3 regions of the Amycolatopsis japonica genome follow, and region 2 is predicted to be linked to each of the others. Evidence: riboswitches for the same ligand, from Rfam matches in the RefSeq annotation. Region 2 holds a riboswitch; each other region holds the start of a gene.
The links. A riboswitch is a leader RNA that binds a small molecule or an ion and turns the genes downstream of it on or off. The one in region 2 is predicted to bind cobalamin.
Positions count from the first base shown of each region.

Region 1 (10,078 bases), 2.6 Mb from region 2:
CCGGCTCGTCCACCTGGATGACGCGGATGCCCGCCTCCTGCAGGTCGTGCACCTCGTCGCGGATGGCCAGCGCCACCTGACGGGCGGTCTCGCCCAGCGGCTGATCGTCGCGGACGAACGACCACGCCAGGATCGTCACCGGTCCGGTCAGCATGCCCTTGACGGGTTTGCCGGTCAGGCCTTGGGCGTAGCGCGCCCACTCGACGGTCATCGGCTCCGGACGCGAGACGTCGCCGTACAGGATCGGCGGCCGGACGCAGCGCGAACCGTAGGACTGCACCCAGCCGAAGTCGGTGGCCGCGAACCCGGCCAGCCGCTCGGCGAAGTACTGCACCATGTCGTTGCGCTCGGGCTCACCGTGCACCAGCACGTCGAGGCCGAGGTTCTCCTGCAGCCGGACGACACGCTCGATCTCCGCCTTCATCGCGGCTTCGTAGCCCGCGTCGTCCAGCGAACCCGCCTTGTGCGCGGCCCGCGCCTTGCGGACGTCGGTGGTCTGCGGGAACGAGCCGATCGTCGTGCTCGGCAACGGCGGCAGGTTCAACGCGGCCTGCTGAGCCGCCGCCCGCCGGGCATAGGGGGAGCGGACGGTGTCCTCCGGCCGCAGCGCCTCCAGCCGGGCGCGGACCCCGCTGTCGGCCAGATCGGCCGCCGTCGCGCGATCCGTGGCCGCGGCGCGGGCGGCGGAGAGGTCGACTTCCTCTTCTTTCAACGCGCGGCCGAGCAGAACGACCTCGTCGACCTTCTGCCTGGCGAAAGCGAGCCAGCCCTTCAGCCGCGGGTGAAGCCCGTCCTCCCGTTCGACGTCGTAGGGCACGTGAAGCAGCGAGCAGGACGTCGACACGCTGACCGACTTCGCAGTGCCCAGCAACGTCGCCGCCCGGCTGAGCGCGCGGGTCGGATCCGTGCGCCAGACGTTGCGCCCGTCCACGACACCGGCCAGAACCTCTTTGTCCCGCAAGGCGGGTTCGGCGGCGACGGCGTCCACAAAGGACTCATCGGACACGAGATCGACGGCGATCGCGTCGATCGGGGAGCGGGCGAGCACGCCGAGTCCGCGTCCGAGCCCGCCGAAGTACCCGGCGACCAGGATCTTCGGCCGCGCGGTCTCCTTCGCGAGCCGGTGGTAGGCGCGGATGAGCGCGTTGAGTTCCCGTTCGCTGCGATCCGCGGCGAAGGCGGGCTCGTCGAACTGGACCCACTCGACGCCTTCGTCGTGCAGACGGCGCAGTAGTTCGACGTAGCCGTCGAGAAGGTTGTCGAGCAGCTCCAGCGGACGGAAGCCCTCCGGAGCCGTCCCGGCCGGCTTCGCGAGCAGCAGGAACGTCACCGGGCCCACCAGCACCGGCCGGGTCTCGACGCCGATCGCGCGGGCTTCGCGGTACTCGTCCAGCGGTTTGGTGCCGGTGAGCGAGAACGTCGTTTCCGGACCGAGTTCGGGGACGATGTAGTGGTAGTTCGTGTCGAACCACTTCGTCATCTCCATCGCCGGCGCGTCCTGCACCCCGCGCGCGGCGGCGAAGTAGGTGTCGAGCGGCGAGAGGCCGAGCGTGGTGAAGCGCTCCGGCAGCGCTCCGAACAGCTCGGTGGTGTCGAGTACCTGGTCGTAATGGGAGAACGTGTTGGAGGGGACGGAATCCAGTCCCGCGTCCTTGAGTTCCCGCCAGGCGCGGGTGCGCAGTGCGCGGCCGGTGCCGAGCAGTTCGGCCTCGCCGATCCTGCCCGCCCAGTAGCGTTCGAGTGAACGCTTGAGTTCCCGGTCCGGTCCGATCCGGGGGTAGCCCAGCACTGTCGTGCCGATTTCGGTCACAGCTCTCTCCTCGCGAGCTTGTCGTCGGAGCCCGGAGCGCGCAGGAGTGACCGCCGTTCGGTCGTGCCCATCCCACGAGGCCCGGACTCACGCACGCCGTCGGCGCGCGTACCACGGGCAGGTCTTCGGACTCGTGGGCGACTCGCTCGCTCCTACCGGCCGTCGCTTCCCGGGGCGCCATGTCCCAGTGCTTTACCGTGTCTCGCACGGTGACGGCTTTCGTTCCCACATACCGCTGCGGGGCAGTCCCGGATTCGCACCGGGTTCCCTGTTACCTCGACCGGCCTGGGAGGCCGGGCGAACCAGTAGCACTCCGGAGCGTACCGCGAAGGAGAAGTACATGAAGGCCCCCTTCCTGTACCTAGGCGCAAGGAAGGGGGCCTTCATGTACTACGGACGGGCGATCAGTCCCAGTCGAGGGCGCCACCGGACTGGTACTCGATGACGCGGGTCTCGAAGAAGTTCTTCTCCTTCTTGAGGTCCATCGCCTCCGACATCCACGGGAACGGGTTCTCGGTCTCGCCGAAGATCGGCGCGAGGCCGATCTGCTGCGCCCGCCGGTCGGTGATGAAGTGCATGTACTGCTCGATCAGCTCGGCCGAGAGCCCGAGCATGCCGCGCGGCATGGTGTCGCGGGCGTAGGCGACCTCGAGTTCGCACGCCTCGGTCAGCATCGTCCGGATCTCCGCCTGGAACTCCTCGGTCCACAGGTGCGGGTTCTCGATCTTGATCTGGTTGATGCAGTCGATGCCGAAGTTCAGGTGGATCGACTCGTCGCGCAGGATGTACTGGTACTGCTCGGCGATACCGATCATCTTGTTCCGGCGGCCGAGCGAGAGGATCTGCGCGAAACCGGTGTAGAACCACATGCCCTCGAAGATCACGTAGAACGCGACGAGGTCACGCAGGAAGTTCTGGTCGGCTTCCGGGGTGCCGGTCTCGAAGTCCGGGTTCTCCAGGTTCTGCGTGTACTTCAGCGCCCACGCGTCCTTGTCCGAAATGGACGGGACCTCGCGGTACATGTTGAACAGCTCGCCCTCGACCAGGCCGAGGCTTTCGCAGATGTACTGGAAGGTGTGCGTGTGCACGGCCTCCTCGAACGCCTGGCGCAGCAGGTACTGGCGGCATTCGGGGTTGGTGATCTGCCGGTACACCGCGAGCACGATGTTGTTGGCCACCAGCGATTCCGCGGTGGCGAAGAAGCCGAGGTTGCGCTTGAGCATGGTGCGCTCGTCCTCAGTGAGGCCGTCGGGCGACTTCCACAGCGCGATGTCGGCCTGCATGGCGACCTCGGTCGGCATCCAGTGGTTGTTGCAGCCGGCGAGGTACTTCTCCCACGCCCAGGTGTACTTCATCGGCAGCAGCTGGTTGACGTCGGCGCGGGCGTTGATCATCCGCTTGTCGTCGACGTTGATGCGGGCGGCGCCGACTTCGATCTCACCGAGGCCCGTGGCGTCGGCGGAGGCGTCAAAGGTGGTCATGAAAGCTCACTTCACGAGTCGGGGGCCGTGAGTGGCGATTCGGGTCAGAACCCGAATCGCCACTCACGACGATGTCTTACTGGCAGGCTTCGCAGTCGGGGTCGTCGATCCGGCAGGCGGCGCCTTCGGTGGCGACGAAGTCGACGTCCGAGACCTTCGGCATCTCCTTCGGCTCCGGCTTGGCGGCCGGGGCAGGAGCGGTCACCGGCACGGCCGGAACCGCGGCGGAAGCCGACGGCGCGGGCGAAGCGGCGGGAGCCGGGGCGGCGGCGGGCTTCGGCGAAGCGGGTGCGGCGGGGGCCGGGGTGGCCGAGACCGCGTTCAGCTTGCCGTCGGTGCCGCGCAGGGTGCTCTTCTCCACGTGCGTCGCGGACCGGGCCCGCAGGTAGTACGTGGTCTTGAGGCCCTTGTGCCAGGCGTAGCGGTACAGCTCGTCGAGCTTGCGGCCGCTGGGCGCCGCGATGTACAGGTTCAGCGACTGGGCCTGGTCGATCCACTTCTGGCGCCGCGAACCGGCGTCCACCAGCCACTTGGACTCGATCTCGAACGCGGTCGCGTACAGCGCCTTCAGGTCGTCCGGCACGCGGTCGATCTGGCCGAGGCTGCCGTCGAAGTACTTCAGGTCCGAAACCATGACCTCGTCCCACAGCCCGCGCTCCTTGAGCGAGCGGACCAGGTGCGGGTTCACCACGGTGAAGTCGCCGGACATGTTCGACTTGACGAACAGGTTCTGGAACAGCGGCTCGATCGACTGCCCGACGCCGCAGATGTTGGAGATCGTCGCGGTCGGCGCGATCGCCATCACGTTGGAGTTGCGCATGCCGACGGTCTTGACCCGCTCACGCAGCGGCGCCCAGTCCAAAGTGGACGAGGTGTCGACGTCGAGCGCGTCGCCCTGTCGCGCGTCGATGAGCAGCTGCATCGAGTCGATCGGCAGGATTCCCTTGCTCCACAAGGAACCCTCGAACGTCTGGTACTGGCCGCGCTCCTCCGCGAGGTCGGTCGACGCCGAGATCGCGTAGTAGCTGATGTGCTCCATGCTCGTGTCCGCGAACTGCACGGCCTCGTTCGAGGACAGCGGGACACCGATCTCGAACAGCGCGTCCTGGAAGCCCATCAGGCCGAGGCCGATCGGGCGGTGACGCAGGTTGGAGCGGCGCGCCTCCGGGATCGTGTAGAAGTTGATGTCGATCACGTTGTCGAGCATGCGGACCGCGGTGCGCACGGTCTTCTCGAGGCGCTGGGTGTCCAGGCCCTCGGGGGTGACGTGCTTGAGCAGGTTCACCGAGCCGAGGTTGCAGACCGCGACCTCGTCGGTGGTGGTGTTCAGGGTGATCTCGGTGCACAGGTTGGACGAGTGCACGACACCCACGTGCTGCTGCGGCGAACGCAGGTTGCACGGGTCCTTGAAGGTGATCCACGGGTGGCCGGTCTCGAACAGCATGGTCAGCATGCGGCGCCACAGGTCGACCGCGCGGACCTTGCGGAACACCTTCAGCTCACCGCGTTCGGCGGCGGCCTCGTACTCGCGGTAGCGCTCGGCGAACGCGTTGCCGTAGAGGTCGTGCAGGTCCGGGGTCTCGTTCGGCGAGAACAGCGTCCACTGCGCGTCGGCCTCGACGCGGCGCAGGAACTCGTCCGGCACCCAGTTCGCGGTGTTCATGTCGTGCGTACGACGACGGTCGTCACCGGTGTTCTTGCGCAGGTCGAGGAATTCCTCGATGTCCACGTGCCAGGTCTCGAGGTACGCGCAGGCCGCGCCCTTGCGCTTGCCGCCCTGGTTCACCGCGACCGCGGTGTCGTTGGCGATCTTGAGGAACGGCACGACACCCTGCGACTGGCCGTTGGTGCCCTTGATGTGCGCGCCGAGGCCGCGGACCGGGGTCCAGTCGTTGCCGAGACCGCCCGAGTACTTCGCCAGCAGCGCGTTGTTCTTGTACGCCTGGAAGATCGAGTCCAGGTCGTCGTCGACCGTGGTCAGGAAGCAGGACGACAGCTGCGGACGCGTGGTGCCCGAGTTGAACAGCGTCGGGGTGGACGCCATGAAGTGGAACGTCGAGAGCAGCTCGTAGAACTCGATGGCACGAGCCTCACGGTCGTCCTCGCGGATCGCCAGGCCCATCGCGACGCGCATGAAGAACGCCTGCGGCAGCTCGAAGCGGACCCCGTCGTGGTGCTGGAAGTACCGGTCGTACAGGGTCTGCAGGCCGAGGAAGCCGAAGTCGAGGTCGCGCTCGGCGTGGATGGCCGCGGTGATCTTGTCCAGATCGAAGGTCTGCAGCTCGGCGTTGACGAGCTCAAGCTCGATGGCGCGCTTGAGGTAGTCCCGGAAGTACTGCGGGTACCGGGTGGTCATCTCGTCCTGGCTGGCCTGCTGCGGCACGCCCGCGAGGTAGCTGAGCGCTTCGCCGCGGAGCTTGTCCGCGAGTAGCCGGGCGCTGACGTAGGAGTAGTTCGGCTCCTGCTCGACGAGCACGCGCGCGGCCATGATCTGCGCGAGGGCGAGCTCGTCGGCGCTGATGCCGTCGTAGAGGTTGCGCTTGGCCTCGGCCAGCACCGGCTCCGCCGAGACGTCCTCGAGGCCGGCGACGGCCTCGCCGACGACGTGCGAGACGCGGGCCCAGTCGAGCGGGCGGAGCGAACCGTCGGCCGCCTTGACGCTGATGGCGACGTCGGACGACGCGGGCTTCTCGGCCTCGCGGGCCTTCGCGCGCTCCTCGCGGTACAGGACGTACGCGCGGGCGACCTTGTGGTGCTCGCCGCGCATGAGCGCGAGCTCGACGATGTCCTGGATCTGCTCGATGTGCAGCGCGGTCTCGGGACCGGCGTGGCGGAGCAGGGTGGTCTCGATCTGCTCGGTCAGTTCCTTGACCAGGTGGTGGATCCGCGACGAAGCGGCCGCGTCACCGCCCTCGACGGCGAGGAAGGCCTTGGTCACGGCGACCGAGATCTTGTTCGCGTCGAAGGGGGACACGCTGCCGTCCCGCCGGATGACTCGCACGGTCGCGGGCGTGGTGTCCGAGGACGAGGGCGGCCGCTGACCGGTTTCCACTGACATGCATGTCTCCAAAAGGGCGCGTTGAAGCACCACAAGGCCTCACAAGGCCGTGCGCTGCACGTTCACAAAGCTGTCCGACCACCGCTCCCGAGCGGTCTCCCCGTCGCTGGGCGGTGCCGGTTCCCAGAGACTACATGTAGGGGTCGGAGGCTGCACGTGCCCCAATGGGTGGCGTGTCGTCGGCTCACCCTGGCGGGTTAGACGATCACGCTGAGCGGCTGGTCAACCGCCGAAGACGATCTTGAAATCGCGCAGGCAGGCGTTCAGGACGGGCCGCTGACCGGCCAGGAAGCCGAACGGCCCGGACTCGTTGATCCGCCAGTCCGCGGCCGCCGGACAAGGCCTCGCCTTCGCCCGGACGGGGCTCCTTTTGAGACGGCCGTCCAGCATTTGGACGACGTCGAAGGCCGCGGGCATCCGTACCGGGAGGCTCGGGCGGGGAGTGAAGGCCGCCGTCGCGATCCAGTCTTCCTGGGTGGCCGCCGAGGCGGTGAAGGTCCGTCCGTGGGCGAAGTCGAGCGCGGCGAGATCCTTGGGGATGCCCCACAGTGCCCGCCCACCGGCGAGCGAGACCTCGCTGTCGACCCAGATGTCGGTGATGGAGCTGGAGAGGCGCTCGCCGCGGACCGCGACCGTCGCCAGCAGCTCGTGATACTGGAGCTGCCCGGGTTCCTGGTAGTCGATCCAGGCGGTGAACACCTGGGCGCGGCCGCCGACCACGATCGGCTCGACGCCGCCGGGCAGTGCGGGCAGTTCGCTCACCGGGACACGCCAGATCGACAGATATGCCTGACCGGCCAGGTTCCAGGGCTCCGGGGGATACGCGGTCACTTGTTCAGCCATGGCAGGTAGGCGGGCTGGTCGGTGTCGACGCGCATGGAGAACTCCGGTGGTCGTTTCTGCAGGAAGGACACGACGCCTTCGACCGCGTCCGGGCTGGAGCCCAGGCCGCCGATCAGCCGGGAGTCGAGCTCGTGCACGGGGAACGGCGATTCCGCGCTCGCCATCCGGTACAGCAGCTGGCGGGTCACGGCGACCGAGACCGGCGACGTGGTCGCGGCGATCTCACGAGCGAGTTCGCGTGCCTTGCCGAGTACTTCTTCGGGCTCGTGGACACTGTGGACCAGTCCGGCGGTTTTCGCCTCCTCGGCGCCGAAGACGCGGCCGCTGATCATCCAGTCGAGTGCCGTGCCCATCCCGACGAGCCGGGGGAGGAACCACGCGGACGCGCCTTCGGGGTAGATCCCGCGGCGGACGAACACGAAGCCGAACCGGGAGTCCGTGGACGCGAGGCGGTAGTCGCACGACAGGGTGATCGTGACGCCGCCGCCGACGGCCGCGCCACGCAGGGCGGCGATCACCGGCTTGTTCATCGTGAAGATCCGCTTCGAGCAGCGTCCCGCCGGCTCCTGCCACGCCGCGTCCGGCCCGGTCTCCGGATCGAAGTCGAAACCGCCCTGCGTGAGGTCGGCGCCCACCGAGAAGTCCTTGCCGTTGCCGGTCAGGATCACCACCCGGACGTCCTCGTCGCGGTCGGCGCGATCCATCGCGTCGCCGAGTTCGTCGGCCATGCGGATGGTGTAGCCGTTGCGGGCCTCGGGCCGGTTGAGCGTGACCGTCGCGATGCGGTCTTCGACCTCGTAGGTGATTTCGGCGTACGCGCTCATGACGTGAAAGTAAGCCAGTGTTGACAAGGTGTCAACAAGACTCAATCGACGTCGTCCAGATGGTCCGCGTAGTACTCGACCGCTCGCCGGTATCGCCGGACGCCGTCGTCCGCGCTGGTCGCCGCGAGCACCTTCAACAGGGTTCCCGCCGCCTCGCGCGCCTCGCCGGCGTTGTAGAGCGCCATCGCGAGGAACGTCCTCAGCGCCGCGTCGTCCGGGAACTCGCCGAGACCGCGCCGCAAGGTCGCGAGCGACTCCTCGTACCGGCCGAGGACGCGGTACGTGCTGCCGAGCCCGACGAACACGCCGTGCCGGTCCTCTGTGGACAGACCTTCGCCCGCGAGCGCCTGCTCGTAGAACGGGGCCGCTTCGGCTTCCAAACCGGCCGAATCGTGGGCCCACGCGGTTTGGTAGGCGATCACGGCGTCCCGTGGATTCCTCTCGGCCAGCTCGATCAGCCGCAGGCGCGCCTCGTCGGTGCCTTGCTCCCGCAACCGGACCGCCTCGTTCACGCGGCGGTTCCGTCGAACGGCGGGTAGGTCTCGGCGCCGACCCGCTCGGCCACGACGATGTACTCGGCCAGCGCGTCACGCGACCGGTTCAGCTTGGCCAGCTGCTCGTCCAGGCGACCGAGCCGCTCGCGCATCGCGGCCAGCAGCTCGGGACAGCCGATCAGCTCCGGTTCCTCGCCGATCGCGCAGGGGAGCAGGTACGCGATGTCCTCGGACGACAGGCCGGCGGCGAGCAGGTGGCGGATCTGCCTCACCCGCAGCAACGCCGTCTCGTCGTACTCGCGGTAGCCGTTCGTGCCGCGGCTCGCCTCCAAGAGGCCCTGCGCCTCGTAGTAGCGCAGCTGATGGGCGTTGACGCCCGTCCGGTGACTCAGTTCACCGATCTTCATCGCTTTCCCCACTTGACCTTCATACCGGTATCAACGTTGACGATCGTGCCATGACAGACAAAACGAACACCCCGATTTCGGTCGTCGGCCTCGGCCTGATGGGCACCGCGCTCGCCCGCGCGTTCCTGAAGGCCGGGCATCCCACGACCGTGTGGAACCGGACGGCCGCCAAGGCGGACGCGCTCGTGGCCGAAGGCGCGCGGCTCGCGCCCACGATCGGCGACGCGCTCGGCGGCGTGACGATCGTGTGCCTCACCGACTATTCCGCCGTGCGCGAACTGCTCGGCGACGCCGGTCTCGACGGCGCGACCCTGGTCAATCTCACCTCGGGCGACTCCGCGCAGGCGCGGGAAACCGCCGCCTGGGCCGAAAAACACGGCGCCCGCTACCTGGACGGCGCGATCATGGCCATCCCGTCGTCGATCGGGACCGACGAGGCGGTGATCCTGCTGAGCGGACCGCGGCCGGACTTCGACCTCGGCGCGCTCGGCACGGTCAGCCACTTGGGCGAGGACCCCGGCCTCGCGTCCCTGTACGACGTCGCCGGCCTGACGATGATGTGGAGCGTCCTCAACGCGTGGCTCCAGGGCACCGCGATGCTCAAGACGGCCGGTGTCGACGCCGCGACGTACGCGCCGTTCGCGCGGCAGATCGCCGCCGGGGTGGCGGACTGGCTGCCCGGCTACGCGGAGCAGATCGACAAGGGTTCCTTCCCCGCCGAGGTGTCGGCGTTGGAGACCGACGCGCGCGCGATGGCGCACATGGTCGAGGAGAGCGAGGCGCTGGGCGTGAACGCCGAGCTGCCGAAGCTGATCAAGGCGATGGCCGACCGCGCGATCGCCGCGGGGCACGGGGGTGAGCAGTATCCGGTGCTGATCCGGGAATTCGAGCGACCGGGGAGCTGAGCTGCCCCGCTGTCCGTGAAGGCCTCCTTGAGGGACCTCTGCTAACCATCGGTGTGTGGGTTGCCGAGGCGATGTCGCGCGGAGGTTGTGGGAGATGGGATTCAGTGTTCCCAATGTGGCATTGGGGACACTGAGCGTCTCCAATGCCACATTGGGGACACTGGGCTGCGATGAGGATCGGGTTCCCTCGATGCCCGACCGGCCTCGGAACGGTCGCCGGCCTGGTCCCCGCCGTCCGTGAAGGCCTCCTTGAGAG
Region 1 covers NZ_CP008953.1:5,256,540-5,266,617, reverse strand. Annotated here, with positions in the region: gene metE (5-methyltetrahydropteroyltriglutamate--homocysteine S-methyltransferase) at 1-1,810, opposite strand, end outside; cobalamin riboswitch at 1,910-2,132, opposite strand; gene AJAP_RS24205 (ribonucleotide-diphosphate reductase subunit beta) at 2,215-3,291, opposite strand; gene AJAP_RS24200 (ribonucleoside-diphosphate reductase subunit alpha) at 3,368-6,349, opposite strand; gene AJAP_RS24195 (acetoacetate decarboxylase family protein) at 6,572-7,192, opposite strand; gene AJAP_RS24190 (enoyl-CoA hydratase-related protein) at 7,177-8,016, opposite strand; gene AJAP_RS24185 (tetratricopeptide repeat protein) at 8,058-8,528, opposite strand; gene AJAP_RS24180 (MerR family transcriptional regulator) at 8,525-8,917, opposite strand; gene AJAP_RS24175 (NAD(P)-dependent oxidoreductase) at 8,968-9,822, shown strand.
Region 1: another riboswitch for cobalamin. It lies ahead of metE (5-methyltetrahydropteroyltriglutamate--homocysteine S-methyltransferase); the one in region 2 lies ahead of AJAP_RS12430 (ABC transporter substrate-binding protein).

Region 2 (10,078 bases):
CGAAACGGTGGAGGTCGACGTCCTGCGGGTCCACGGCCAGCCGGTATCCGGCGGGGGTGAACTCGACGAGCCCGTCGGGCGCGCCGCCGTCCTTCAGCCGCCGCCGGAGCCGGGAGACCTGGGACTGCAGGGCTTCGGCGGCGCCCTCGGGCGGATGGTCGCCGTGCAGGCCGTCGATCAGCCGGTCGGCGCCGACGATCCGCCCGGCGTCGAGCGCGAGGAGGGCGAGCAGACCCCGCAGCTGCGGCCCGCCGAGCGCGACGGGCGTCCCGTCGGGGCGGCGGGCTTCGACCGGCCCGAGGATGGCGAACTGCACGCCGTCGATTCTGGCCCACTCGCGCGACTCGTGACGGGCCCCGGCCGCGCTGATGTCGCGAAAGCCACTTTCGGGACATCAGACGTCCCGAAAGTGGCTTTCGCGACACGCCACCTTTGCCTTACCCCTCAATAACCGCCTTTATCACTCGCGACAGGCATGAACCGGACACCTGGCCGGCGCGGAATGTCCCTTGTGGACACTTCCTGAAGGTCGCCATGACTGGGAAACCGTGCAGCTGGGTGTCAATCAGACATTTCGCCCTCTAAGGTTGTCGCTCTAGGGCGGCCGTGGCCGCTGAGGTTGCGAAAGCCACTTTCCCAACCTCCAACGTTGCGAAAGTGGCTTTCGCGACACGCCGCCTTCGCCCTATCCGCCTTGTTAACGGCCGCGCGGACATCCGGCAACACACGGAAACCCGCCCGTCACAACCGGGCGGACGGGCGGAAACGAGGCGTTCGTACCTTCTGGCTCCCGTCCCCGGTGCCCTGGAGGAGACCTCGGTCATGACCATCGAAGAATCGGAGACCCGTGCCGCGCCCGCCGGCCTCGGCGCGACCAAGGAAACCCTCGAGGACTACACCCTCCGATTCGCGCCGAGGACGTACCGTCGCTGGACACCGGCGGTGGTCGGCGCTTCCGCGTTGGGCGGGATCGCCTACATGGCGGACTTCTCGATCGGCGCCGGTATCGGCCTGACCCACGGCACGGGCAACGCGCTGCTGGCGATCGCCCTGGCGGCGGTGATCATCTTCGTGACCGGGTTCCCGCTGGCCTACTACGCCGCCCGATACAACATCGACCTCGACCTGATCACCCGCGGTTCCGGTTTCGGCTACTACGGTTCGGTGCTCACCAGCGTCATCTTCGCCAGCTTCACCTTCATCTTCTTCGCGCTCGAAGGCTCGATCATGGCGCAGGGCCTGAAGTACGCGATATCGCTGCCGTTGTGGCTCGGCTACCTCGTGTCCACCCTGGTCATCATCCCGCTGGTCGTCTACGGCATGAAGGTACTGGCGAAACTGCAGAGCTGGACGAATCCGCTGTGGCTGCTGCTGATGGTGGCCCCGCTGGTGTTCCTCGTCGTGAAGGATCCCGGTTCGGTCCAGCGGTGGCTGTCCTACGAAGGCGAGGGCGGCGCCGGGCTGAGCACGGCCGCGATCATGCTCGGTGCCGGAGTGTGCCTTTCGCTCATGGGGCAGATCGGGGAGCAGGTCGACTACCTGCGTTTCATGCCGCCGCGTACGGCGGAGAACCGGCGCGCCTGGTGGACCTCGATGGTGCTGGCCGGGCCGGGATGGGTGTTCTTCGGCGCGATCAAGCAGGCGATCGGTGTGTTCATGGCGGTCTACATCCTCGACGCGGTGGGCAAGGCGGCCGCCGTCGAGCCGATCGAGCAGTTCACCGGCGTGTTCACCGAAGTCATGCCGTCGTGGCTGGTGGTACCGCTGGCGCTGGTCCTGGTGGTGCTCAGCCAGGTCAAGATCAACGTCACCAACGCCTATTCCGGATCGCTGGCCTGGACGAACTCCTTCACCCGGATCACGAAACGCTATCCGGGCAGGCTGGTGTTCGTGCTGGTGAACCTGGCCATCGCGTTGATCCTGATGGAGGCGGACATGTTCAGCTTCCTCAACGGCATCTTGAGCTTCTACTCGAACTGCGCGATGGCGTGGGTGGTCACCGTCGCCACCGACATCGCGATCAACAAATTCGTGCTCGGGCTCTCGCCGAAACAGCCGGAATTCCGGCGCGGCATGCTGTTCGCGGTCAACCCGGTCGGTGTCGTCGCGTTCCTGGGCTCCTCGCTCCTGTCCATCTCCGTCTACTTCGGACTCTTCGGGGCCGGCCTCCGGCCGTACTCCCCGTTGGTCGCGGTGGTGGTCGCGATCGTGCTGACCCCGTTGATGGCGGTGCTCACCCGAGGACGTTTCTACCTGCGCCGCACCGATGACGGCATCATCGAGCCGCTACTGGACGAAGACGGCAATCCGAGCGGCACCCACTACGACTGCGAGGTCTGCGGAGAGGCCTATGAGCGCCCCGACATGACGGCGTCCGCGACCGGCGGGACGATCTGCTCGTTGTGCCTGAGCACGGACCGCGAAGGACGTCACATCCTTCCCGCCCAGCCGTGATCGAAGGGCTCAAGCGAGACGTCCACCGGCCATGGTGAACGTGCCGTCGACGAACGGCGCGGCCGCGGTGTCGTGGCTGATCACGAGCAGCGCGATGCCGTGCCGGAGCGCCGTCGCGGTCACGAAATCCCAGAGCCGGTCGCGGTTGGCCGCGTCGAGGGCGGACGTCGGCTCGTCGCAGACGAGGACCCTGGGGCGGGCAAGGAGCGCGCGGGCCACGGCACAGCGCTGGAGCTGGCCGCCGGAGAGCAGACCGGGGCGGCGATCGGCCGGGTCGACACCGAGGGCGTCCAAGATCTCCGTCGCTTCGAGCCGGGCTTCTTCGCGACCGAGACCGCGAAGGAAGCGGGCGGTGTCGGCGACCTGGTCGAGCACCCCGCGGAACTCGTCGAAGGACGCGCGGCTGTCCTGGTGGACATATTGGACGGCCCGCAGCTGCGCGCGATCGCGACGACGGGCGAGGCGGGGGAGCCGCACGCCGTCGACTTCGATCGTGCCCGCGGTCGGCGGGGTCAACCCGGCGAGCGCACGGCCGAGTGTCGTCTTGCCCGCTCCCGAGACGCCGGTGAGCATGGTGCGGCTGCCCGCCGCCAGCTCCAGATCGACGTCTTCGATGAGCGGCGTCCGCCCGGCGCGCACCGTGAGACCGCGAACGACGAGCACCGGCGACGTCGGCGACGGGGGCGCGGGCTCGTCGAGGCGCGCGTGTTCGGGGACGCCCTCGCACGGCAGGAGACGGTGGTCGCGGAGTTCGGCGACGTCGCCGTCCAGGGCACGTGCCAACGTGAGGTCGTGGGTCAGGACCAGCAACGCCGTGCCGGCGCGGGAAAGCTCCGCGAGCCTGGCGGTGAGCACGGCCTTGTTCGCCTCGTCGAGACCACTGGTCGGCTCGTCGAGGACGAGCACGCGAGGCCGGGTCACGAGGGTGGTGGCCAGCGCCATGCGTTGCTGCTGCCCGCCGGACAGCTGATGCGGGAACCTGCGCCACAGCTCCGGCTCCAGTCCCGCCTCCGCCAGGGCGGTGCGGGCCGCCGCCAGCCGTGCGGCGCGGCCACGGTGGTGAAGCCCGGCGAGTTCGGCCAGCACCGGTCCGCAGCGGCGGACCGGGTCCAGCACCGCCGACGGTTGCTGCGGCAGATGGCCGACGGCCCCGGCCGTCCGGACCGAACCGGACAGCGTGATCCCGGGGCGTGCCCGTCCGGTCGCGGCGAGGCCCAGGGTGGTCTTCCCCGCGCCGGACGCGCCGAGCACGACGAGGACGCGGCCCGGTTCGAGGGTCAGTGAGACGTCGTCGAGCAGGACGGTTTCCTCGGTGCGGGCGGACAGGCCGGTGATCTCCAGGACGCTCACGCGATCACCCGCCGGGCGGCGAGCAGCCGATCGGTGACGAGGTTCGTGCCGACGCACAGCGCCATCAGCAGTGCGGCGGGTACGAGGACCACGGCGGGCGCGGTGTAGAGGGCCTCGCTGTTGCGTTCGATGACCACGGCCCAGTCCGGGGAGTCGGCGGGTAGGCCGAGGCCGAGGAAGTTCGCCGACGCCAGCAGGTAGAGCACCACGCCGAGCCTGGTGCCGGCGTCGGTCGCGACCGGGCCGGTGACGTGCCGGGCGACGTATCCGAGCTGGATGCGCCACCAAGGTTTTCCTTGCAGGGTCAGGGCTTCCACGGCAGTACGGCAGCCGGGCGCCAGTGCGGCCGCCCGCACCACGCGGGTGATCGCCGGTACCTGAAGGACGGCCACGGCCGGGATGAGCACACCGGGCCCGCGGTGCCCGGTCGCGGCGAGCACCATGAGCACCAGCAGCGACGGGAAGGCCAGCACGACGTCGAGGGAGCGCATCACGGTTTCGTCGGCCCGCCGTCCGTGCCCCGCGGCGAAGAGACCGAGCGGCAGCGCGGCCAGATAGGCGAGCAGGAGCGCGGCGACCGTCATCCCGATCACGGGAAGCCCGCCCGTGAGGATCACCGTGAGCGCGTCGCGGCCGAGGACGTCGGTGCCCAGCGGATGCGCGGCGTCCGGCGCCTGCCAGGGCGCGCCGACCGAAACCACGGGGCCCGCGAGCACCGGCCCGGCCACCGCGAGCACGAGCGGTATCGCGAGCAGCGACCAGCCGAGTGCCCGGCTCACCACGTGACCAGCTCCCGGCGCGGGGTCAGCCGGTGGGCGACCAGATCGGCGGCGAGGTTCCCGAGCACGACCACGCCGGCGAACACCAGCACGTAACCCTGCACCTGCGGGATGTCCCGGTTCTGCACGGCTTCGACGAAACCCGTGCCGAGCCCGGTGATCGCGAACAGGGACTCGACGATCACCGTGCCGGTCAGCAGGCCTTCGACGGCGCGGGCGAGCTGTTGCACGGCGGGAGCGGCCGCGGCGGGTAGGAGATGCCGCAGCACGACGGTGCGTTCGGGCAGCCCGAGCAGGCGCAGATGTTCGGCCACCGGACCCCGGGTCTGCTCGGCGATCCCGATCCGCAGCTGCCGGGCGACGTCGCACAGCTGCCGGGCGACGAGCACGATCACCGGCAGCACCAGGACTTCGGGCCGCGCGGCCGGATCCGTTCCGGCCGCGGTGGCCGGAAGCAGTCCGGTGTGGACGGCGAATCCCGCGACCAGCAGCAGCCCGAGGACGAACTCGGGGATCGAATGCAGGAACAGCGTGACCGCGGTGAGCACCCGGTCGATCCGCGATCCTTCGCGCAGCCCGCAGACCACCCCGACGACCAGCGCGAGCGGAACGAGCACGAGCAGCGTCACCCCGGCGAGCGCCGCGGTGACGGCGAAACGGCGGACGATCTCGTCGGCCACCGGGGCGCCGGTCACGAGCGACCGGCCGAGATCGCCGGTGACCAGCCCCGAAAGCCAGTTCCCGAACCGGTCGAGCAGCGGTTGGTCGAGCCCGAGCTGGTGGCGGACGGTCGCCACCTGCTCGTCGGTGGCCTGTTCGCCGAGCACGACCGAGGCCGCGTCGCCCGGCAGCAACGCGGTCACGGCGAACGTCGCGACCAGCACGAACATCGCCTGCACCACCGCGAAACCCAGCCGTCGTACGGCGTGACCCCGCACGTCAGGACAGCCGGGCGCGGTCGAACCGAGCCCAATCGAAGGTGTTCGGCGGCGCGGTCACCACCCCGGAAACCCGTTTCGACACGGCGATGGTCCAGGTGCTGAACCCCCAGGCGAGCAGACCGCCGGTTTCGTGGACGATCCGTTGCGCGTCGCCGAACAGCGCCAGCCTGGCGCGTTCGTCCGCGGTGGCCGTGGCGCGATCCAGGAGCGCGTCGAACTCCGGCGAGCCGAAGCCGTTCACGTTGTTCGAGCCGCGCGTGCGGAAGCGCTGGTTGAGGAACGTCGGGACGGGCAGGGTGGCCGTGCGGGTGAGCGCGGCGACGCCCTTGGTCTTGACCTCGCTGAAATAGGTGCTCGATGCGCGGGTGTTCGGGGTGGCGGCGAGACCGATCTCCTTGAGCTGCTGGGAAATCAGCGTGGCCGCGGTGGCGAAACCCGGGTCGACGTCGCTGGTCTCGACGGCGAAGGCCAGCCCTTCCGCGCCCGCCTCGCGGACGAGCGACCGGGCCAGGTCCACATCGCGGCGGCGTTGGGGGATGTCCGCGGCATACCCGCGAAGTCCCTTGCCGAACAGGTCGTTGCCGATCTCCCCGCGCCCGGCCAGCGCGACGCGATTCAGGGCCTCTCTGTCCACTCCGGACAGTACGGCGCGCACCAGTCTCTGGTCGGAGAACGGGGGTTGCGTCAGGCGCAGCATCATGCCCTGCATCGTCGTGCCCTTGGCTTCGAGCAGCGAAACGCGTCCGTCGCCCGCCAGCCGTGCCGCGGTTCCGGCCGCGAGGTCGTGTGCGTAGTCGACCTGCCCGGACAGCAACGCGTTGACGCGCGCGGTTTCTTCGTTGACCGGCACGAATTCCAGCTCGTCGATACTCGGCGCGCCGTCCCAATGCGACTCGTTCTTGCGGAACACCGCCGCGCCGCCGGGGGTGAACGAGACGAAACGGAACGGCCCCGAGCCGACCGGCGCGGTGAAGTCCGTCGTCCCGGCGGGCACGATCTCCGCGCCGGGAGCGCCCCAGCCCGACGGGAATTCGAAGTCGGGCGCGGTCAGCGTCAGCTCGATTTCGTTGGGGGACACCGCTTTGCTGCGGGCGAAGTCCACCTTCGCGAAGTATTGCCGCGACGAGGAAGCCAGCGCGGGATCGGCGATCCGCCGGAAGCTGTAGAGCACGTCGTCCGCGGTGACCGGACGACCGTCGTGGAAGGCCGCCTGCCGCAGCCGGATCCGCCAGCGCGTGCCGGCGGCGTCGCTTTCCCAGGACTCGGCCAGCCGCGGCCGCAAGGAGGTGTCGGCGTTGTAGGCGACCAGCGTGTCGAAGAGCGCCTTGGCCCGCGCCTGGTCGACGAAGAGCGAAACCTGGGACGGGTCGAGGGTTTCCTTCGACCCGCCCGCGGCGAACGCCACTCGCAACCGGCCCGTGTCCGCGGGCGCGGTCCCGCAGGCGGCCAACGGCGTGAGCGCGGCCAGCGCGAGCAGTCTCCGACGGGTGAGCGGATGACGCGTCATAGGGACCTCCGGGACGTCGAGCACTGTCCCGGGCGCGCGACCGCACGTGAACGGGACCCCGCTCCGCACTCCACGACAGTTGGGGTTGGCGGTGTCCGGCGGGCAGTCCGGCTCACGGCTCGGCGGCCGATCACGGTTGCGGGTCAGCGCCGGATTCACACCGGCTTCCCCCGACGGGCACCTTCTTACGTTGTGGCGCACACGGTAACCCATGACCGGCGTGTGCTACACAGGATCAAGATCACGAAGGGGAGGCCGGTGGACGAAAGCTCGCGGCGGACTGGGTGCGCCGGTGGGACGTGCAGCAGGAACGCTATGTCGCCGACCGTGAAGAACGTTTCACCGTGGTGATCGACGTCGTCGAACACGTCTGCCGCGACGTCGCCGAGCCGCTGGTGCTGGACCTAGGCTGCGGCCCCGGCTCGCTGACCACCAGGCTCGCCCGGCGGTTACCGCACGCACGGATCGTCGGCCTCGACGACGACCCGTTCCTGCTCGCCCTCGCCCGCGCGACCCGGCCGGAGCGGAGCGACATCGAGTACGTCCGGGCCGATCTCGCCGAGAGCGGCTGGCTGAAGTGGCGGCCTGTCGACGCCGCCGTCTCGACGACCGCGTTGCACTGGCTGCGCCCCGAGCGGCTCGCCGAGGTCTACCGTGACCTCGCCGTCGCGCTGAGGGCGGGCGGAGCGCTTGTGAACGGTGACCACCTTTACGACGAGCAACCGGCCATCCGCGAGCTCGCCGAAGTCGTCAAGGAGCGCAGGGCGGCCCGTGCCGGGGTCCATGCCAACGAGGACTGGAAGACCTGGTGGGCGGCGGTGGCCGCGGATCCCGCACTGCGGGAGCGCTTCACGGCCGAAGAGTTGCGCGGCATCTCGACCGGCTACGGCAACCGGCTCAGCCCGCAGGAGCACACCCGGCTGCTTCGAGCGGCGGGGTTCGCGGAGGTGGCCCCGGTGTGGCAGTCCGGCGACGACTACGTCCTGGCGGCGCTGCGCTGACCGGCTCCGGATGTTGTGAAAGTGGCTTTCGCAACACCTGCTCGGACTCTGCCACCCATGAGGACCGCAGGCCGGGGCGAAGGGGACTTTCCGCTCGTGCGATGAGGGGAAGGTCCCCTTCACCCTGTCGGTCGCCACCGCACTGACCGGCTCCGACTTGCGGGTCCGCCGGCCTCGTGTCCAATGGACACGGCAAGCCACTGACCGGCGAGAGGACACGTGAACCCGGTGAACCTGACCCTCGTCGTCGTCCTCGGTGTCGTCAGCATCGTCCTGGTGGCCGCGTTCTCCGAACGGCTCAACGTGGCCGCTCCGCTGAGCCTCGTGGTGGCCGGTATCGGCCTGAGCTTCCTTCCCGGCGTCCCGCATCCCGAGGTCGAACCCGAGCTGATCCTCGCCGGCGTGCTCCCGCCGCTGCTGTATTCGGCGGCGGTGAACATGCCGGTGGTCGATTTCCGGCGGAACATCCGGCCGATCACCGGTCTCGCGGTGCTGCTCGTGGTGGGGACGACCCTGGGCGCGGGCTGGCTGTTCCACGAGCTGATCCCGGACATCGGCTGGCCCGCCGCGTTCGCGCTCGGCGCGGTCATCAGCCCCACCGACGCCGTCGCCGCGACCTCCGTGGGACGGCGGCTCGGCCTCCCGCCCCGGCTGCTGACCGTGCTCGAAGGCGAAGGACTCGTCAACGACGCCTCCGCGCTCGTCCTGCTGCGGTCGGCCGTCGCCGCGGTCGCCGGGTCGGTGTCCGTCTGGGGCATCGTGGGGGAGTTCGTCTTCGCGGTCGTCGTGGCGGTCGGGATCGGGCTGCTCGTCGGGATCGTCAACGTCCGGGTGCGCGCGTTGCTGGGCAACGCCGTGCTCAACACCGCGATCTCCTTCGTGGTCCCCTTCATCGCGTTCCTGCCCGCCGAAGAGGCCGGAGCCTCCGGCGTGCTCGCGGTCGTCGTCGCCGGCCTCGTGACCGGTCACCTCGCCCCGCGGCATCTGCGCGCGACGGATCGGCTCGCCGAGGCCGTCAACTGGCGCACCGCGGCCTTCCTGCTGGAAAGCGCGATGTTCCTGCTCATGGGACTCAGCGTCAAAACCCTCATCGACGAGGTGCACGACGACGGTTCGAGCGTGTGGCGCGCGCTCGGCATCGGGCTGGCCGCGTCGGCGCTCGTCATCGTCGCGCGCATCGTCTTCGTCGGGCCCTTGGTCGGTGGCCTGTACCGCGAGCAGCGGAAGGCCGCTCGGTTCAAGCCCCGGCTGGAAACGACGCAGGCGGTGCTGCGGGGCGACGAGTCGAATCCCGCCGTCACCGAACGGCTGGACAAGGCGTCACCGAGGCGGGTGGCGCATTTCCGGAAACGGCTCGACCGGGCCGCCGCCGACGTCGAGTTCCGGCTCACCGAGACCTTGGGCTGGCGCGGTGGCGTGGTGCTCGGCTGGGCGGGAATGCGCGGCGCGATCACCCTCGCGGCGGCGCAGACCCTTCCGCAGGACACGCCGGACCGCGCCCTGCTGGTCCTGATCGCCTACGTCGTGGCGACCACGACGCTGCTGGTCCAGGGAATGACGCTGCCCGCGGTGATCCGCGCGGCGCGGGTGCCGTCGGAGGACCCGGGCCGGTTGCGGCGCGAGTACGTCCGGCTCACGACCGAACTGGCCGACGCGGCGACGTCCCTTTTGGACGATCCCGGCCTGGAGGATCCCGGCAACGGGCCCTTCGGTGACCGGGTCGTGGACCGGGTGCGCTCGGACGTACGCGTCCCGCCCGCGTCACCGGGCGACCGCCCGGCCCCGGAACAGATCGAGCAGTACCTGCGGCTGCGCCTACGGGTCCTGACCGAACAGTCCGAACGTCTCCAGCACGCCCGGTCGAGCGGCGCATACAGCTCCGAGGCGCTGAGCCGGGCCCAGACCGCCCTCGACGTCGAGATGGCCAGGCTCGAACAGCTGGCGGACCGGCCGATCTCCTGACCGGATCACGTCACCGCAGGGCGGCGGGAGCACCGGCCGGGACCGCGGGATTCCGCGGCGGCACCGGATCGATCCGCCGGTAGG
Region 2 covers NZ_CP008953.1:2,611,477-2,621,554, forward strand. Annotated here, with positions in the region: gene AJAP_RS12405 (ATP-binding protein) at 1-316, opposite strand, end outside; gene AJAP_RS12410 (purine-cytosine permease family protein) at 823-2,454, shown strand; gene AJAP_RS12415 (ABC transporter ATP-binding protein) at 2,464-3,804, opposite strand; gene AJAP_RS12420 (ABC transporter permease) at 3,801-4,586, opposite strand; gene AJAP_RS12425 (ABC transporter permease) at 4,580-5,521, opposite strand; gene AJAP_RS12430 (ABC transporter substrate-binding protein) at 5,523-7,031, opposite strand; cobalamin riboswitch at 7,112-7,266, opposite strand; gene AJAP_RS12435 (class I SAM-dependent methyltransferase) at 7,316-8,032, shown strand; gene AJAP_RS12440 (cation:proton antiporter) at 8,252-9,994, shown strand; gene AJAP_RS12445 (GMC oxidoreductase) at 10,005-10,078, opposite strand, start outside.

Region 3 (10,078 bases), 150 kb from region 2:
CCAGCTGCGTCATCGCCCGCTCGGTCAGGGCCTTCTCGTCCTTCGTCAGCCCCAGCAGCGAAGACCAGAAGCCGGATTTCGCGTGCCTGCCCGCGCCCACGAGGACGTTCTCCAGCACGGTCATCCGGTCGAACAAGCCGAGTTCCTGCAGGCCACGCGCGATACCGAGGCCGGCGAGGTGATGCGGGCGCAGCCGCCGCAGTTCCGTGCCGCGCCAGGTCAGCCCGCCGGTGTCCGGCCGGACGAAACCGCAGGCGACGTTGAACAGCGTGGTCTTGCCGGCCCCGTTCGGGCCGATCGCCCCGAGCACCCGGCCCGGCGCGACGGTCAGGGAGACGTCCGACAACGCGACGAGACCACCGAAGGTCACCGATACGCCGGACATCTCGAAGGTCGACAGGGTCACGCAAGAACTCCCAACGGCGGAAGGGGGCCCCGGCGCGGGTGCGCCGGGGCCGAGGACACTCAGGCGTGCGGACACGTGTCCCGGTAGTCGCTGATCGCGCGGTCGTCCGGGGCGGGGCAGAGGAACTGCTCGTAGCGGGTGTCGTTGTCCACGAACCGCTTCAGCCACGAGATCGTGTACTTGGCCATGGTCGTGTTCGCCGTGTTCGGGAAGAAGTGACTGGCGTTGTCCAGCTCCATGTACGCCTTCTCCGCCGATGCGGGAATGCTGGTGTAGAACGGGATCGAGTGCGAGGCCACCGGCGCGACCGTGTCGGATTCGCCGCCGATGATGAACGTCGGCACCTTCAGCGAGGACCACGACTTCTGCGTGTTCCACGGCGCGAGCGGCACCGCCGCCTGCAGCGACGGCCGGTCCTGTGCCGCTTCGAGTGAACCGCCACCGCCCATCGAATGCCCGGCCACGGCGAGCCGGGAGGTGTCGATGCGGGAGCGGACCGTGCTGCGCTGGGTCAGGTAGTCGAGTGCGGCCAGCAGCTGGTCACCGCGGCTGTCGGGCTGGTCGTAGATGGTGTTGGTGTCGATCGTGAACACGACGAAGCCTTGCGACGCCAGCCGCGGGCCGATCCACGCGATACTCGACTGTGTCGCGGTGAATCCCGGCGAGATGGCGACCGCGCCGAACGTGCCCTGCGCGGTGCTGGTGGGGTAGTAGATGGTTCCGCCGCCGAAGCCGGTCACGGCCAGGCTCGACACGGAGGTCTGCGACACCGCGAAGGAGCCGCGCGAGGCTTCGATGCTGCTTTCGGTCGGGTCCGGTCCTCGTTCGTAGGGGTTCTCGGCGGCGTAGGCCGTGGGGGCGACAGTGAGTGCCGCGACGGTGGCCAGTCCACAAAGGATCCGGGTCGTACTACGCATGGTGCCGTCTCCGTTCGCCGTTGAACACAGTCCGTGGTGATGGACTCTGACAAACGGACGGAGGCGCCTGCATCGGTGAAATCGCCGGTCTTGGTCCGCGGTCGCCCCCGCCGGGCCGGGCGCCCGTACGATCGGCGATCGTGAATCCCTCAGCCGAGGACATAGTCCGCGCGGCGGCCCGGTGGATCGATCGCGGTGTCCGCGTCGACACCTCCGCCTTCGCCCAGGATCTGGGCATCTCGCGCAGCACCCTGTTCCGTCGCGTCGGAAACCGGGAAGACCTGCTCGGTGATGCCCTCTACTACCTGTCCGAGCGCACCCTGACGGCCGCCGCGCGCACCTGGGAGCGCGAAGAGGGCGACGTGGTGCGCAACGCGGCCGGCGAACTGCGCTGTCTCGCGATCATGCGGGAATACCGGTCGGTGCTGGCGGCGAGCGCGGGGTTCCGCCGCTTCCTCGACGACGAGCCGGTGCTGGCGATCAGGCTGCTCACCGACCCGGACGGCCGTGTCCAGCCGAGGGTGATCGCAGCGCATGTCGAGCTCCTGCGCCGCGACGTCGACGCAGGCGGCTTCGAGCCCAGCGTCGGGCTGGACAGCCTCTGCTACGCCATCGTGCGGCTGGGGGAGGCGTTCCTGTATTCGGACGTCCTCGCCTCCCGGACCCCCGATCTCGACGCGGCGTCCACGCTGCTCGGAGCGCTGGTGGAAGGACGGGTGCCGAGCAAGACCTTGTGAAACACTTGCGCCTGGTGTTTCATCGAGAGGGATCTCGAGGAGGCGCGGATGCCTGTGTACCCGTTGCGGGGCAGGGACGACCTCTTCTGCGGGCTGCGCTCGGCCGCCGGGCGCGCCGTGCTGATCCGCGGCACGGAGGGGCTGGGCAAGTCGGCCCTGCTCGCCGAGCTGCGCGCCACCCTCGGCGTCCGGCTCGTCGGGGTGCGGGGCCTGCGGGCGGAAAGCACGCTGCCGTACGGTGCCCTGCAGCGGATGTTCGGCGCGTCGGTCTCCAGCGGCGCGGAAGCGCGAGACCGGCTCGGCGCCGTCTCGGCTCCGACGATCTGCTGGGTCGACGACGCGCACTGGATCGACCAGGAATCCTTGGCGGCACTGGGTTTCGCCGCCCGGCGGTTGGCGGGCGCGCCGGTCGGGATGGTGCTCGCGTCGCGATCCGGATCGGACGAGTTCGACTCCGTCGAGCTGCCACCGTTGAGCGAATCCGCCGCCGATCAAGTGCTGCGCGACCACGGTGTGCCCGCCGGGGTACGCCCGCAGCTGGTCGAACTGGGCGACGGGAACCCCGCCGATCTGGTCGCACTGGCGGCGTCGCTTACGTCCGCGCAGGCGGCCGGACGGGAGCCGGTTTCGCCGATCCTGCGTGACCGGCTGCCTCGGTACACGGCCGAGCTCGACGCGATGCCGCTCGACGAGCGTCTGCGTTTTCTCGGCACCTGTATGGACTTTTCCGCGCGGAAGGCGACTTGGTACGCGGCGGCTTCACCGGCCGACCGGCGGGCGGCGCACGCGCGGCTGGCCTCGGTCGAGGAGGGGCCGGACGCGCTCTGGCATCGCGCGATGGCGACTGCCACGCCGTCCGAGCCACTCGCGGACGCGCTCGCCGCGGCACCCGCGATGGATCACGCGGCGGCGGCACGGCATCTCGAACGCGCCGCCGCGCTGACCGCCGATCCGGGATTGCGGGCGGCCCGGCTGCTGGCGGCGGCGGACGCGGCCTGGCAGGCGGGCAGACCGGGGTGGGCGCGGCTGCTGCTGTCCAGAGCCGACGCCGAACCGGGCGCGGTCGCGTTGCTGCACGGGGAGATCGAGCTGCGCGACGGCGATCCCGCCGTCGCCACCCACGAACTCGGCACGGCGGCGCGGCTGCTGCCCGATCCGGCCGCCGCGCTGCTGCTGGCGGGCGAGGCGCGGAGGCTCGGCGGCGACCTCGGTGGCTACCGGGCTTTGGCGCGGACGGTCCCGGCCGGAGAAGGGCTGGCCTTCGCGCATTTCCAGGGTTTGACGTCGGTTTACGCCGGTCGGCACGACGCCGCCGTCGTCCCGCTGGAGGAAGCCGTCGCCAAGGGGATGGCCGACACCGACGTCGCCGGAGCCGTCTGGGCCGCCGAAGCGGCCTTCGCCCGCGGGCACGCGGAACAGGCACATGAGTACGCGGCGGCCGCGGTGAGCCGCGCGCGGCTCGGCAAACGCCACGCCGAACTGCCGTGGGCGCTGATCTATCTTGCGCTTTCGGCCATCGCGCTCGACCGGATCCCGTGTGCGCGGGCGGCGTCCCGCGACGGCCTGCGCGCGCCCCACAACCTGCGGATGGAACACCTGACGTTGCTGGGGCTGGCCGCCGCGCTCCTCGGCGACCGTGCGCCGGAGCTGGACGAGGCGGCCGAGGGCATCGCCGAACGTGGGCTCGGCAGGCCCGCCGCCGTCGCCGCGTGGGCGTACGCCTGCCTGGACCTGGCCGAGGACCGGCCCGACGACGCGCTGAGCAGACTTGAAGATCTCGCTTCGGGCGTCTCCGGCGACCAGCCGGTGATCCGCGTGCTGGCCACACCGCAACTCGTCGAGGCGGCTGTCTGTGCCGGACGTCCCGAACGCGCCCGTGCCGCGCTGGAGGTGTTCGACCGCTGGACGCTGGCCGGGGCGGAACCCTGCTGGCTCGCGTTGAGCCACCGTTGTCACGCGCTGATGGCGTCGGATCCCGGTGTGGCGGAACGACATTTCCAGTCGGCCATCGAGGCGCACCGGCGGGCGGGCGGCGCGGTGGAACTCGCCAGGACCAGGTTCGCATACGCCACCTTGTTGCGGCGGCATCGCCGGACCCGTGACGCCCGCGACCAGTTCCGCGATGCCTTGCGCGGCTTCGAAAACGTCGGCGCGACCCGGTTCGCCGAACGGGCCCGAGCCGGGCTGCGGGCGGCGGGCGAGACCGTCGACGCTCCGCACCGATCGCTCGCCGGCCTCACGCCGCAGCAGGACGCCATCACCCGGCTGGTGGCGGCGGGGGAGACGAACAAGGAGATCGCGCGGCGGCTGGTGATCAGCCACCGGACGGTGGACCACCACCTGCGGAACATCTTCACCGCACTGGGGGTGCGGTCCCGCGTGGAACTCGCGCGCCGCGTCGCCACCGGCGAGTGACGCTGCCCGTGACTCACGTGCTCAGAGGCGTGACTCGCGTGATTGGAGGCGTAACACGTGAGTTCCGCCTTCAATCACGCGAGTTCGGTCTTCAATCACGCGAACTACGGGAACGGTCTCACCTCACGGGCAGGCGAGGACCGGGGCTTGCGGACGGCCACCGCCGTGCAGGTCGCTCAGCGGAACCCTGGCCAGACCGAGGATCGCCTGCGCGGTCGCGCGCGGGGCGGTCGTCGGGTTCGGACCGGTGGCGTCGTAGGCGATCGCGCCGCGGTCGGCCTCGGCGCCGGCGCAGCCGGTCTGCAGCGACCGCAGGAATTCCCGCGCCTTGACCGCGGCGGCGGGACGATGACCGGCCAGCGCTTCCGCGGCGAGGCCGGTGCTGTTGGCGTTGGGCGCGTTCGCGCCGACGCCGAAGCCGCCGTTCGCGTGCTGCTTCGTGACCAGCCACGACGTGCCCTCGCGGGCGTTCACCGGGTCACCGACGGCGCGCAAGGCCTGGACGACCGTCGCGGTCGCGTCGACGTCGCTCGTGCACGTCGCTTCGCCGAAGTTCTGCGGGAAACCGCCGTCCGCGCACTGGGTGCCCGCGAGGAACGTCACGGCCGACGCCGGGGCGCCGCCCGGGGTGCGGTCCAGCGCCAGGAGGGCGAGCGACTGCGAGAGGGCGTTGGAGTAGTCGCCGTACTCGGATCGGTCGGAGAACCGGCCGGACGGCGTGAGCAGCGAAAGCAGGCCCGCCTTCAAGTCGACGCCGCCGAACGACGCCAGGTCCTTGCCCCGGATCTGCGCGGCGAGCATCAGTTTGGCGTGCGCGCCCGCATAGGCCTCGGTGCCGCCCCCGACGTAGCCGGTGGTGACCTCCGGCTTCGCGAGCCAGGCGATCGCCTTGCCCGCGTTCGTGTCCGACACGCCGGCCGCGGCGAACGCGAAGATCGCGTCGATCGTCAGGCCCTGATCGGGGAACTTCTGGCCGCCGAAGTCGGCCTCGAACCGTTCGCCGTCGGTCATCTGCCTGGCGAGCCAGCCGGCGGCGGCGTCCGCCTTGTCGTGGGTGGCCGCGGCCGCCGCCGGAGCGGCGACCAGCCCGATGCCGCACAGCAGGGCGACAGCGAAAACCAAACGTCTCATGAGAACCCTTTCCCGCATTTCCACGACAGGAGTCGGTGACACCGTGCGATGTGGGTGACCGGGCTCGCCTGGAAGGCACACCGTTGCGGGACAGCGCCGGACTCTCACCGGACTTCCCCCACGACCGCGCCTGAAGACTCTCACCCCGGTCGGGTGCGGGATACCGCCGGGTGCCCATGTGATCCTCACGACCGACTGGCCGGTGGTACCTACCGGAGGTGAACAGGTGTTAACCTCGGCTGGCTCGACAACAGAACACCGCCGCCCGTGACGGGGAAGCCGGTCGAAATCCGGCGCTGTCGCGCAACCGTGGGCCCTTCGCAGGGCGAGCCGGGATACCGAACGGGCGGACGTACGAACCACTGTCGCGATAAACAGGGGTGACTGCGGCGTCCCGCGCTGTCCTCCGCCATGCCGCAAGGAGGAGTCATGCGCCGCGGGTACCTGGCCGCGTCGGCGTTCGCCGTCATCGTCACCATGATCGCCGCACCGCTCAGCGGGACGGCGACGGCGGCGAACGATCCCGGTGCGGCGAAGGTGAATTCCCGCTGGCTCGCGACGAAGCTGAAGCCGGACGGCACATTCGACAACCCCAGCGGCGGCTCACTGCCCGACCACGGCCTGATGCTCGACGCGCTCTTCGCGATGTACGCCGCGGGCGAAGGCGCGCGGGCCGAGCCGATCGTGAAGTTCCTCGACGACCAGGGTCACGCCACCGACTACTTCACCTGGGACGGGCTCGCCCCCGGCGCGGGATACGACAAGATCATCGTCGGCGGCGCCGTGGCGAAGACGATGGTCGCCGCCCAGGTGTCCGGCCGGAATCCGCGGGCCTTCGACGGCTACGACCTGGTCGCAGAGACCCATGCGGCCATCATGCGCAAGGGCCCCGACAAGGGCCGGGTCAGCGACTACTCCAAGGATCCCGCCCTCGCCGACGCGGTGAGCAACAACGCGAACATGTTCGGCCAGGCGCTCGGCGTGATCGGGCTCGCCGTGGTGGGAGAGAACGACCGGATCGCCATCGACAGGCTGCTGACCCAGCAGTGTTCCGAGGGCTACTTCCGCGTCCTCTTCTCCTACATCCCGACGAAGGAGACCGGCGACCACGTCACTCCGGACGGCCGCAAGGTCTCGACCTGCGACGAGGGTAAACCGCTCGGTCTTTCCCCGACCGACGGTGACGCCACCGGGCTCGCCCTCTCGGCGATGCTGGCCGCGAAGAAGGCGGGCGCGGCCGGTCTCGACGCCCCGATCGCCAAGACCGTCTCCTGGCTCAAGGCGAACCAGACGCCCGGCGGCGGCTGGGGTGGCGGCGTCGGCACCGAGGCGCCGAACACCAACAGCACCGGCCTGATCGTCCAAGCGCTCGTCGACGCAGGCGGCGCGAACGCGGCGGTGGACAAGGGCGTGCGGTTCCTCAAATCCGCGCAGGCGAACGCCGCGGCCGACTCCGGGAACAAGCTCGCGGGCGAACTCGGCGCGATCGCCTACGACCCGGCTTCCTACGAGGCGGCGCGTTCCTCCGGCATCAGCGGCCTCGACACCTGGATCCGCGCGAGTGCCCAGGCTTCGCTCGGGTTGTCGCAGGTCGGTTTCTACCCGCTTGCGAAGGGCGAAGTCCTGCCGCCGACCACCGGCGTCCCGGAAACCCCGGCTCCTGTGACGCAGCCGCACAAGCCCGCTCCTGAGCCCAAGAAATCCATCACGCCCAAGGCGTCCACCGGCGCCCGGGTGTCGACGGTCGCGGCGATCGCCGCTCCGGTCACCGCGACCCCGGCCGTCCGCCTCGGGGCCTACCTGACGAACCGGCTCGTCGGCGGCGACCACGTCGAGGTCACCGAGGACGGCAAGACCTACGTCGACTACGACGCCACCGCCGACGTGGTGCTGGCCTTGCGGGCGTTGGACCAGCAGCCGGACGCGGTCGCCCGCGCTTCGCGGTTCCTGCTGAAGCCCGAAGCCGTGCAGGCCTACGCGCACGGAGCGCCGTACGAACAGGGTCAGGCGTCGTACGCCGAACCGCTCGCGAAACTCGTGCTCGTCGCCGAATTCGCGAAGTCGGACGTCGCCGGTCCGTTGCGTGCCGATCTGGTGAAACTGCGCGGTACCGACGGGGAATTCACCGACACCGGATCGTTCGCCGACGCCGATCGGACGGTCGAGCGGCACGCTTGGGCGGTCCTCGCCACCGCCGCCGATCCCGGCCCCGCGGTCGAACTGCTCCTCTCCCGCCAATGCGCGGACGGGACCTTCCCGAAGCACCTCGACACCGCGGAATGCGGTTCCGGCGACCTCGCCGCGACGGCCGCCGCGGTCACCGCGCTCGTCGCCCGTCCGCACACGGATGCCGCGCCGCCGACCAGACGCCCGGACGGCTGGACCGAACGGCGCGTGTCGGCGTTCGTCTCCGCGGTGGACGCGCTCGGCGTCCGGCCCACCGGCGAGGGCTTGGTGACGGGAGAAGGCGGCGAGGTGGACATCGCGCTCAGCGCCACCGTCGCCGCCGCGCGGCAGACCGCCGGTCTCGACGCGAGCGGAACCGCGCGCTCGCTGGGCAAGCTCGTCCAGCAGGACGGCGGATTCGCCAAGGGAACCGGGGGAGAGACCGATTTCCCGACCAGTTCGGCCGCCGCACAAGGGGTCGCGGGCCGGTCTTGGCTCACCGCCGCGGATTCCCCGCTGTCACCCGCGATCCGGCTCCCGCTGACCGCCGGCACCGATACACCGGCGCTGGCCGCCGCCCAGTCCGACGACCGGCCGGGATGGCTGATCTGGGGACTCGCCGGGCTGGCCGTGCTGTTCCTCTCCACCGCGATCGCGCTCGTCTTCGTACTTCGTCGTTTCACCAAGAAAAGGGGGTAACACCATGAAGAGACTGCTCGCCGTCACGACCGTCCTCATCGGACTCATCGGGCTGTCCGCCGCACCCGCGAACGCGGTCGACACCACGAAGGGCTACGCCGGGATCTGCACCGGTGCCGACGCGCGCACCGGGGTCACGGTCGTGATCGACTTCCAGGAGCTGGCCGCCCCGACGATCACCCGCTGCTCGCCCAACGCCACGCCGGGCACCGCCCGCACGGGGATCAAGGCGTTGCAGGACGCGGGGATCGCGGTCGCCGGCACCGCGCGCTGGGGGCTCGCTTTCGTCTGCCGTCTGGAAGGGCGCCCGTCCGCGACGGAGACGCTCCCGCTGACGACCAACCCGAATTACAAGGAAGCGTGCGTCACCACCCCGCCCGCGGGCGCGTACTGGGGCTACTGGAACGCCGACGGTTCCGGTTCCACCTGGACCTACAGCAGCTCGGGTGCCCTCAACCGCAACGTCGTCCCGGGCGGTTTCGAGGGCTGGTCGTTCTCGCTGAACAAGTCCGCGACCACCAACCCGCCGCCCGGCGTCACGCCGAGGAACCCGGCCATCCCGTGAAAAGGGTCCTTCCCGTGGTGGCGGCGGTCTTCCTGATCGCCGCCACGGCGCCGTCCGCGCACGCGGTCGACCAGAGCAAGGGATATCCGGGGTTCTGCAAGGACGCCACCGGGGTCACCGTCGTCGTCGACTTCCAGCAGCTCGGCGGCACGACCATCGTGCGGTGCAATCCCCAGACCACCCGTGGCACCGGGCTGGACGCGCTCAAGGGCGCCGGTTTCCAGATCGCCGGAGTCCAGCGCTGGGGTGAGTCGTTCGTCTGCCGGGTCGAGAACCGCCCGTCCGCGGCTGAGGCCGTCCCCGTCGCGGGTCGCGGTGACTACCGTGAGCCTTGCGTCGACACGCCTCCGGCTCAGGCCTATTGGTCCTACTGGCACGCCTCGAACAACTGCGCCTGGGACTACAGCCAGTGGGGCGTCAAGAACCGTGACTTCATCCCCGGCGGTTTCGAAGGCTGGTCGTTCTCCTTGAACGCCACCACCCAGAGCAACCCGGTCCCGCGGGTCTCCGCCGTACGGCCCGGCACGGAGAGCCAGCCCTGTGTGCCGCGCGAGGAGGCCAAGCCGGTCACGGGTGACCCCGGCGAGCGCCAGCAGCGACCGCCGTCGGGGAACGGACAGCAGGCCGACGGCTCCCAGCCGACGACGGGTGCCGGAGAAGGTCCGGCCGCGGGTCCGAGTTCCGCCGCGCTGCCGCCGCCCAAACCGCGCCCGAGTGCTTCGGCACGGCCGAAGGCGCAGGATCCGTCGATGAACGTCGCGTTCACCGGCGGCGAGAACGCCGAGGACGTCAACGCGGTGATCGACCGCGAGTCCGGAGCGGGCGGCTGGGCGCCTTGGGCCGCGGGAGCCGTGGTACTCGCGCTGTGCGTGGCGGGATTCCTGATGGCACGCAGACGCAAACGCGCACAAGGAGTTTGATGACGTCCTACTTCCTGCCGCGCGATCTGCACCCGGCCGCGTGGTGGGTGTGGGCGCTCGGACTCGCCGTCGCGGCGACCCGCACGACGAACCCGTGGCTGCTGCTGACCATCGTGGCCGTC
Region 3 covers NZ_CP008953.1:2,764,749-2,774,826, forward strand. Annotated here, with positions in the region: gene AJAP_RS13180 (ABC transporter ATP-binding protein) at 1-406, opposite strand, end outside; gene bdeA (bis(hydroxyethyl) terephthalate hydrolase) at 466-1,323, opposite strand; gene AJAP_RS13190 (QsdR family transcriptional regulator) at 1,464-2,060, shown strand; gene AJAP_RS13195 (helix-turn-helix transcriptional regulator) at 2,109-4,475, shown strand; gene AJAP_RS13200 (prenyltransferase/squalene oxidase repeat-containing protein) at 4,599-5,606, opposite strand; cobalamin riboswitch at 5,639-5,787, opposite strand; cobalamin riboswitch at 5,855-5,968, shown strand; gene AJAP_RS13205 (hypothetical protein) at 6,036-8,471, shown strand; gene AJAP_RS13210 (hypothetical protein) at 8,476-9,036, shown strand; gene AJAP_RS13215 (hypothetical protein) at 9,033-9,956, shown strand; gene AJAP_RS13220 (energy-coupling factor transporter transmembrane component T) at 9,956-10,078, shown strand, end outside.
Region 3: another riboswitch for cobalamin. It lies ahead of AJAP_RS13200 (prenyltransferase/squalene oxidase repeat-containing protein); the one in region 2 lies ahead of AJAP_RS12430 (ABC transporter substrate-binding protein).